Regions from separate parts of the Collinsella sp. CLA-ER-H11 genome, predicted to be linked through region 1. Evidence: riboswitches for the same ligand, from Rfam matches in the RefSeq annotation. Region 1 holds a riboswitch; the other holds the start of a gene.
The links. A riboswitch is a leader RNA that binds a small molecule or an ion and turns the genes downstream of it on or off. The one in region 1 is predicted to bind thiamine pyrophosphate.
Positions count from the first base shown of each region.

Region 2: it holds a riboswitch for thiamine pyrophosphate, as region 1 does, so the genes downstream of both, thiC (phosphomethylpyrimidine synthase ThiC) here and thiM (hydroxyethylthiazole kinase) in region 1, are expected to answer to the same signal.

Region 1 covers NZ_JBBNLN010000002.1:187,692-192,045, reverse strand. The annotation lists gene AAAX35_RS02415 (LysR family transcriptional regulator) at 1-780, opposite strand, end outside; gene AAAX35_RS02410 (HAD family hydrolase) at 791-1,699, opposite strand; TPP riboswitch at 1,793-1,903, shown strand; gene thiM (hydroxyethylthiazole kinase) at 1,955-2,794, shown strand; gene AAAX35_RS02400 (thiamine-binding protein) at 2,798-3,139, shown strand; gene AAAX35_RS02395 (thiamine phosphate synthase) at 3,136-3,831, shown strand; gene AAAX35_RS02390 (patatin family protein) at 3,933-4,354, opposite strand, start outside.
Region 2 covers NZ_JBBNLN010000003.1:200,750-205,103, reverse strand. The annotation lists gene thiD (bifunctional hydroxymethylpyrimidine kinase/phosphomethylpyrimidine kinase) at 1-294, opposite strand, end outside; gene thiC (phosphomethylpyrimidine synthase ThiC) at 478-1,812, opposite strand; TPP riboswitch at 1,804-1,920, opposite strand; gene AAAX35_RS03660 (hypothetical protein) at 1,983-2,504, shown strand; gene AAAX35_RS03655 (YaaA family protein) at 2,639-3,448, opposite strand; gene AAAX35_RS03650 (aminopeptidase) at 3,552-4,354, opposite strand, start outside.

The DNA of each region.
Region 1 (4,354 bases):
AATACCGGGGCCGTTAAGTTCATGGCTGATCACGCCCGAACACACCGTGTAGCCGTTGAGGCCCATGGCCAGGTTGAACAGTGTCGCACGGTCACGCACGCGGATATTCTTGCGGCGCTCAAAGGTCGAGGTCAGCTCCTCGGAATAGTAAAACGAGTTGTAGCTGCCCTGCTCATAGGACAAAAACGGATAGTCCTCGAGATCCTCGAGTGTCACGCTGGCGTGGTCCGCCAGTGGATGGTCGGCGCACACGAAGACATGCGGCGCGGCGCAGAAGAGCCCTTCGAATACGAGCTCGTTGGCCGCCAGCATGCGCTCGATGACCTCGCGATTGTGCTCCGACAGATACAGGATGCCGAGCTCGCTTTTCATATGCGCGACGTCCTCGATAATCTCGTGGGTCTGTTCCTCGCGCAGGGTAAAGTCGTAGCGCGCGGCATCGAACTCACGGATCACATCGACAAACGCATTAACGGCAAAGGAATAATGCTGGCAGCTCACACTAAAGTGCGGCACCTGCTCGGACGCGCCCTTGTACTTGCCTTCGAGCAGATCGGCCTGATCGAGCACCTGGCGCGCATAGCCCAAGAAGGTCTCGCCTTCCTCGGACACAATGACGCCCTTGTTGGTGCGCTCAAAGATGTGCACACCCATCTCGTTTTCGAGATCGCGAATCGACGCGGTAATCGAAGGCTGCGACACAAAGAGTCGGCGCGAGGCCTCGGTGATGCTGCCGCATTCGGCAACTTTGACGACATACCTGAGCTGCTGAAGCTTCATGGCTTTCTCCCTAGACGTTCGTGATGCCAAGACCCGCCGCGTCCATCTGACGCATAAACGGTGGCATCTCCCCCGTCGCGGCGCAGGCGGCAATCTGATGCAGAGCCCCGGCGACCGCATCGTCTGCCGCAGCGCCGATATGCCAGCGCGCGGCAGCCGTGACGGCCTCGTTGGCATTGGCGACTGCAACGGAGTTGGGAACGGCATCGATCATGGGCAGGTCGTTATCGGAATCGCCAAATACGGCCACCTCGTCGGGCGCCAGGCCCAAAGCGCGCGCCAGCTCCAGCGCAGCGCAGCCCTTGTCCCAACCGGCCGGAAGGATGTCGAACAGGCGCACACGATTGTTGGGAAACACAAGCGAGAGTTCCGGCACCTCAGCGGCAACGCGCTCGCGTAGCTCCGCGAGCTCCTCACGCGAACGGGCACTCCAGATATTCGCCTTAAACACCGGCGCGTCATCAACGACGGGACGGCACGGGGCCTCTTCGCCTTTGAGCCACGCATTGCCGCCCGACTCCATAGCGCGACGCACGCGCTCGGGATCGCTCGTCACGCAGTAGGCATCGTTGCCCCAAAAGTCATCGCCCAGGCTATAGACCTTCAGATAGGTATCGTCGGTCTCTTGCTCAAGATAGTCGGCAAGACGCATGAGGGCACCGTTGTCGCTCGCACGGGAGGCAACAACCTCGCCGTCGACAAACATCACCTGGCCGTTACAGAACGCGCCAGTCGAAAAACACTCGGAACGATTTTTGAACATCCAGCCCATCGCGGACGGCTGACGACCCGAAACCGGACCAAAGTGCAGACCCGCCGCCTGCATGGCATGAATACCCTCGATGGCGTAGTCGCTGGCTCCGTCATGCCCGGCTGGAATCAGCGTATCGTCCATATCGGTCAGCACAAGTTTAATCATAAGGCCCCCATTCGTATCGGTCCTACCTATTGTAACGACCTGCCAAAATAAACCTGTCCCTTTTTGGCAGGTGCGTTAGTATAGGGAACAACAGATTCGATGCGGGAGTGCCGGTGGTGCAAACCACAAGGCTGAGAGGGCATAGGGCCCAATCCTTTGAACCTGTCAGTTAATGCTGGCGTAGGGAGCATGCCGCCTTTACAGGGGCGCTGTCTATGCACAGCGCCCCTTTTCTATGCCAAGGAGGCATGTGCAGTGATTGATTCGGAACAGCTTAAGCAGAATGTGGTCAAGGCCGTGGAGGAGATTCGCGCCACCAATCCGATGGCCGGCTCCATCACCAACACGGTGACGATCGACTTTGTCGCCAACGCGCAGCTCGCCGTGGGCGGTTCGGCCGCCATGGTCTATCTGCCCGACGAGGGCGAGGCGCTCGTTGCCGGCGGCGGCGCCATCTATCTCAACATGGGCACGCTCTTCCCCATCTACGAGCAGACGATTCCCCGCGCGGCCAAGGCGGCACACGACGCCGGCAAGCCCTGGGTGCTCGATCCAGTGGGACTAGGTATCGGTAGCCTGCGCACCCAGCTGGTAAACGAGCTCAAGCAGTACAAGCCCGCCATCGTACGCGGCAACGCCTCCGAGATCATCGCACTCGCCGGCCTGTGGGGTCTTGAGGGCGAGGCGGCCGATCTGAGCCGCGTGCGCGGTGTCGATACCACCGACACGGTAGACGCCGCCCGCGATGCCGCCGTGGCGCTCGCCCGCTACACCGGCGGCGCCGTGGTCGTCTCGGGCGAAGTCGACCTGATCACCGACGGCACGACCGTGGCCAAGTCCCACGGCGGCAGCCCACTCATGTCCAAGATCACCGGCTGCGGTTGTTCGCAGGGCGGCGTGCTGGCTGTGTACGCCTGCGCTGCCGATCCGTTTACGGCCGCCGTCTGCGGTACCGCCGCCTACAACGTTGCCGGCACGCGTGCCGCCGCTGTCGCCGATGCCCCGGCAAGCTTTAAGGTCGCCTTTATCGACGAGCTCTACCGCGCAACCGCCCAGGACATTGCCGATAACCGACTCGAGCTCGAGGAGGCATAAGCCATGTCCGAGCCCGCAACCAATGCCGGCATGAACACGCTCGTCGCCGTGGCCATCGCCCCGTGCGGCACCGGCGATGAGCTGTCCGCCGAGGTCGCCGAGGTCGTGCGTGTTATTCGCGAGAGCGGCCTTCCCAACCGCACCACCTCGATGTTCACCGAGATCGAGGGCGACTGGGACGAGGTCATGCAGGTCGTGCGCGACGCAACCTTTGTGTTGGCGAGCAAGGGCATCCGAACCGAAGTCGTGCTCAAAGCCGATATTCGACCCGGATTTACCGACACCATGAGCGGCAAACTCGAGCGCATGGAAGCGCAGATCAAAAAGCAGGAGGAAGCACGATGAGCATCCGCAACAACCTTGATATCTCGGCCTATCTGGTACTCGGCCCCGAAAACACCCTCGGGCGCCCCGTGGGCGATGTGGTGGCCCAGGCGCTCGATGCCGGCTTTACCTGCATTCAGGTGCGCTCCAAGGTGGCAAGCGCCCGCGAAATCATCGCGCTGACCGGCGACGCCGCGCAGGCAATCGCACAGGCTGGCAAGACCGGTCAGGTCGCCTTGTTGATCGACGACCGCCTGGACTGCGTACTCGCCGCGCGCGAGCAGGGCATCGCCGTCGATGGCGTACACGTGGGCCAAAGCGATATTCCCGTCGAGGTCTGCCGCAAGCTGTTGGGCCCCAACGCCATCGTGGGCCTTTCGGCCCGCTGCGAGGAGATGCTCGAGTACGTCAAGACCGCCGACATGAGCTTGGTCGACTACCTGGGCATCGGCCCACTCCACGAGACCGAGACCAAGCGCGACTGCGGACGCGCAGCCGATGGCTCTATCATCACCAAGAGCTTTGAAGACCTGGCTGCCCTCCATGCGGCAAGCCCCGTGCCCATCGTGGTGGGCGGCGGCGTCAAGACGGCCGACCTGCCGCAGCTCAAGGCCACCGGCGTCAACGGCTTCTTTGTGGTGAGCGCCGTCTGCAGCGCCGATGACCCCCACGCCGCAGCCAAGGAGCTCGTCGACACCTGGCAGCAGGCATAAGTCTAGGCCGAGCAGTTGCCCTGCAGCCTCATATCTTCAATAACGGAAAGCGCATCCCAGTTTGGACGTCCATTCTGGGATGCGCTTTCCGCATGCGCCCCTTACCCCGCCAGATACGCTTCCAACGCCGGCAAAGTCGCCTCCGCATCGTGGCGGCCGATCTGATAGATGCGCTCGAGCTCATCGGGTTCGCGGCACAGTGACGGCACCTTCACCGATTCGCTCGGACGCACCACAAAGATATCGCCGGCGGCCTCACGACGTGCCAGGTCATCGAGCGTGGCATTGTAAACCTCATGCCGATGCTCAAGCGCTGCGACAAACTCCGGGTAGTGACGGAACACGCGACGCAGCATGGGCATCACGCTGTTGGGCTGCTTCACAAAGCCTGCCGGCTGCGTGAGCACCACGATATTGCGGTCATACCCCTGCGCAAACAGCCATGCACTGGGAATGGAATCAGCCACGCCACCATCCAGATACTTATGCCCGTCAATAGCAACGGGACGCGTCGCCACGGGAA
Region 2 (4,354 bases), on a different contig from region 1:
GCTCAAGCGGTCGGCGATGACTTCGATAATCTCGACAGAAGAAACCATGCCGATCTTGACGGCGCTCGGGCGGATATCGTCAAAAACGGCGTCAATTTGCGCGGCTACGATATCTGGCGAGATATCCTGTACGGCGGTGACACCCAGAGTGTTTTGCGCTGTGATGGCGGTGATGGCCGTCTGGGCATACAGACGGTGCGCCGTGATGGTCTTGATGTCGGCCTGAATGCCGGCGCCGCCGCTGGAATCGGATCCCGCGATGGACAGGACGGCAGGTACCTTACTACGATCCATGTTCGCTCCCTTGTTCGGTCGGAATCAAATGGGTCTTTAAGCCAGCATTATAAAGATGCCCGGGCCGGCGATATGCCGAACCCGGGCGCGAGATGTAATTTTTACGCAAATGTAAGCAAATGTTCACACGTCAACAATTGGCGGGCGCCGACTCGATGATAAAAGGCGATTGCGGCGAAGAGACTAGTCCTCCATACCGAGGTCGATCGTCGTGCCCTCAAACACTTTGTTGACGGTGCGGACGGCGCACATCTTGCCACACATGGTGCAAGTACCCTCGGTGGCGGCGGGGGATTCCTCGTAGCGCTTCTTACCGGTGACCGGGTCGAGAGCGCACTTCCACATGGCGTCCCAGTCGAGCTTGCGGCGTGCCTGGCCCATCTTGTCGTCCATGTCGCGGGCGTGCGGCACCTTCTTGGCGATGTCGGCGGCGTGTGCGGCAATCTTGGTGGCCATGAGGCCGTCGAGCACATCCTGGGCGTTAGGCAGGCATAGGTGCTCGGCCGGCGTCACGTAGCACAGGAAGTCGGCGCCGGAGCTGGCGGAGATAGCGCCGCCGATGGCTGCGGTGATGTGGTCGTAGCCCACGCCGATATCGGTCACCAGCGGCCCGAGCACATAGAACGGGGCGTTGTGGCACAGGCGCTTCTGCAGTTTCATGTTGGCGGCGATCTCGTCGAGCGCCATGTGACCCGGGCCCTCGACCATGACCTGGACGCCGGCGGCCCAGGCGCGCTTGCACAACTTGCCGAGCTCAATCATCTCGGCGGTCTCGGTGGCGTCGTTGGAGTCGTAGAGGCAGCCCGGGCGGCAGGAGTCGCCGAGCGAAATCGTCACGTCGTACTCATGGCAGATTTCGAGCAGCTCGTCGTAGAACTCATAGAAGGGGTTCTCGTTGCCGGTGACCTCCATCCAGCCAAACAGCAGCGAGCCGCCGCGGCTCACGATGTTCATGAGACGGCCGGTCTCCTTAAAGGTCTTGGTGACCGACTTGTTAATGCCGCAGTGGATGGTCATAAAGTCCACGCCGTCCTCGGCGTGCGCGCGCACGACTTCGAACAGGTCGTCCTTGGTGAGCTTGACCAGCGGCTTTTCCATGTAGCCGATGGCGTCGTACATGGGGACGGTGCCTACCATGAGCGGCGTCTCGTCGATGAGCTGCTGGCGGAACTGGCGCGTCTTGCCCGAGTTGGAGAGGTCCATGATGGCGTCGGCGCCAAAGTCCTCAGCGATCTTGACCTTCTTCCATTCCTCGGCGGCATCGGCCTTGTCGCCCGAGATGCCCAGGTTGACGTTGACCTTGGTGGACAGGCCCTCGCCGACGCCAAAGGCGCGCATGCCCTTTTTGATGTGCACGATGTTGGCGGGAATGGCGATGCGGCCGTCTGCCACGCGCTCACGGATGTACTCGGGGTCGCGATGCTCGCGCTCGGCGACCTCCTTCATCTGCGGTGTGATCTGTCCGGCGCGGGCAAAGTCGATTTGCGTGACGAGCTTGGGCTCTGTCTGTGTGCTCATTGGCACGGCTCCCTTCGTTGGCATTACCCATATCAGGTTTGCGGGTCAGGGCGGGCGCGCCCAGTCTCAGCCTGCCGTCTTGTCCTGCAAGCTCCCCGTTATGTCATGGGCTCAAGTATAGCCTGAATGGGTACGATTGGCCTAACAAGCGTGCCCGTGGGGAGGCGTACATGGAAGACAAGCATCTATATCGAGAGACACAATGGGACGTATCGGCCGAGGAGGGCCGTGCACACCATGGGTTGGTCGCGATTGGCTTTGCGGTGCTTGCCGTGCTGGTGATTGCCTTTTGTATTTGGACGTTTGGCGGTCGCGGCGGCGCCGCCTGGGAGTTTGAGGCCGACGAGGGCCTGCCGATTATGACGGTGAGGAGTACTGGCGGTAATGCCAATACGCTCGCCGTTCCGGGCGATTATTGGTACCCGTGCGATGAGTTTGTGCAGTTGCAGCTGAGTGGTGGGTCTATTCCTGGTGAGGAAATCGAACGCGTGACGTATGATGCGACGTTCAAAACGTTGACGGTGAAGCTCAAAGATCAAGGGGATGTGCCCACGACGATGGATATCGCGCTGACGGAATGGCGCCTGGAGCCCCCGTCGGGTGTTGCGGTGTCCGAGGTCGAGCACGTCAAGATTGTCTATCAGGACGGTTCGACAAACGGGATTGCAAAGGCCGACGGTCTAGCTGAATAGGTGTCGAGCCTAGCAGCCAATTCATAAAAGTTGCGGTGGAATAGTTCCTGATTGTGCGAAAAAGGCTCAAATAGGAATTATTCCACCGCAAGTTATATAGAGAAGGCTGAGCGGGTCAGTGTTGGGTGCCGGCTCTAGAGCATCTGTTCGTTGATGAACACGAGGGTGCCTAGGTATGAGAGCTCGGGGACGTGGCGATAGCCGATGTTGAATGCGGTAAGTTCGCTTGCATCCTCGAGCTTGTTTTCTGCCATCCACCGCACCATGGAGCCGCGCGCCTTTTTGCTGGCGGTCGACCGTTGGATGGGCTTCCCGTTGCGGATACCCTCGCCAAAGAGGCACGTGACGGCTGTGGCGTCGCCCGCGAGGTGGGGCAGAACGGCTTTGGCATACTCTACGCTGGCGAGGTTGACGATCGTGGTGTTTGAACCTGCCGGGGCGATAACCCGCGCGAGCTTGTCGCTCCAAAACGCGTAGAGGTCTCGGGCATCGTCAACGGCGAGCTTCGCACCCATCTCCAGCCGATACGGTTCGACGGCATGAAAGGGGCGTACGCATCCGTAAAGGCCCGAGAGGATCCACAGATGGTCTTGCAGCCATGCGAGCTGCGCGGCATCCATCACCTCGGGTGCCATGCTCTGGTATTGAATGCCGTGATAGGACATGACGGCGGGGGAGGTATTGCGGGCGATATCGGGATTGTCGAGGTCGCCGTTTTCCAAGATGGGCTCGAACTCATGCAGGGTGTTGAGGCAAGGCCCCAGCAGTTTGTCACTCACGTTCCATAGCGCCTGCAGGCCGCCGCTGCCTTCATTTCGCTCAATATCTAGCAACGCGCGATGCAGTCGAGCCGTCTCGCGCGCAAAGGGCGGAATGCCCAGGACTTCAAAAGCATCTTGGGCCGAGCGCATCTGCTTGGCGGGCGAAATGATGACCTGCAGCATGGACTCTCCTCTGTCAAAAAGGAAGTTGCGGTGGAATACGGTCTGTTTTGGCCGTTTATAGGCCAGTTTAGTCCGTATTTCACCGCAAGTTATGAAGGGCTGGTTAGGCACGCTCGAGGAAGGCCTTGTAGCCGCGGTAGGCCTCGTAGATGTCGGCCTTGTTGGCGACCTCCCACAGGGCGTGCATGGACAGGACGGCAACACCGGAGTCGATGACATTCATGCCGTACTTGGCCATGATGTAGGCGATGGTGCCGCCGCCGCCTGCGTTGACGCGACCGAGCTCACAGGTCTGGAAGTCCACGCCGGCCTCGTCCATGATGTCGCGGACGAGGGCCACGTACTCGGCATCGGCGTCGTTGGAACCGCCCTTGCCGCGGCTGCCCGTGTACTTGTTAAAGCACAGGCCGCGACCCATAAAGGCCGCGTTCTTGGTCTCGAACTTGCCGGCATAGCCCGGGTCGAAGCCGGCGGACACGTCAGAGGAGAGCATACGGCTGCGGGCGAGCGCGCGGCGCAGGGCCAGCGGGCTATTCTCGCCGGCGAGCGTCATGATCTCGGCGACAGTGTTCTCGAAGAAGCGGCTCGTCATGCCGGTGGCGCCTACGGAGCCAATCTCCTCTTTGTCGACGATGAGCGTAATGCTCGTGCGCTCGACATTGGCCACATTGATCTGGGCGAGCATGGAGGGGTAAGCGCAGACGCGGTCGTCGTGGCCATAGCCCAAAATCATGGAGCGGTCGAGGCCCATGTCGCGGGCGGGGCCGGCGGGCACGACCTCGATCTCGGCGGAGAGGAAGTCCTCCTCCTCGACGTCGTACTGCTCCTTGAGGATGTCCAGGAACATCTGCTTGACGGGCTCCTTGGGGGCGTCCTTGTCGTCCTCATCGAACTTGACGGGACGGC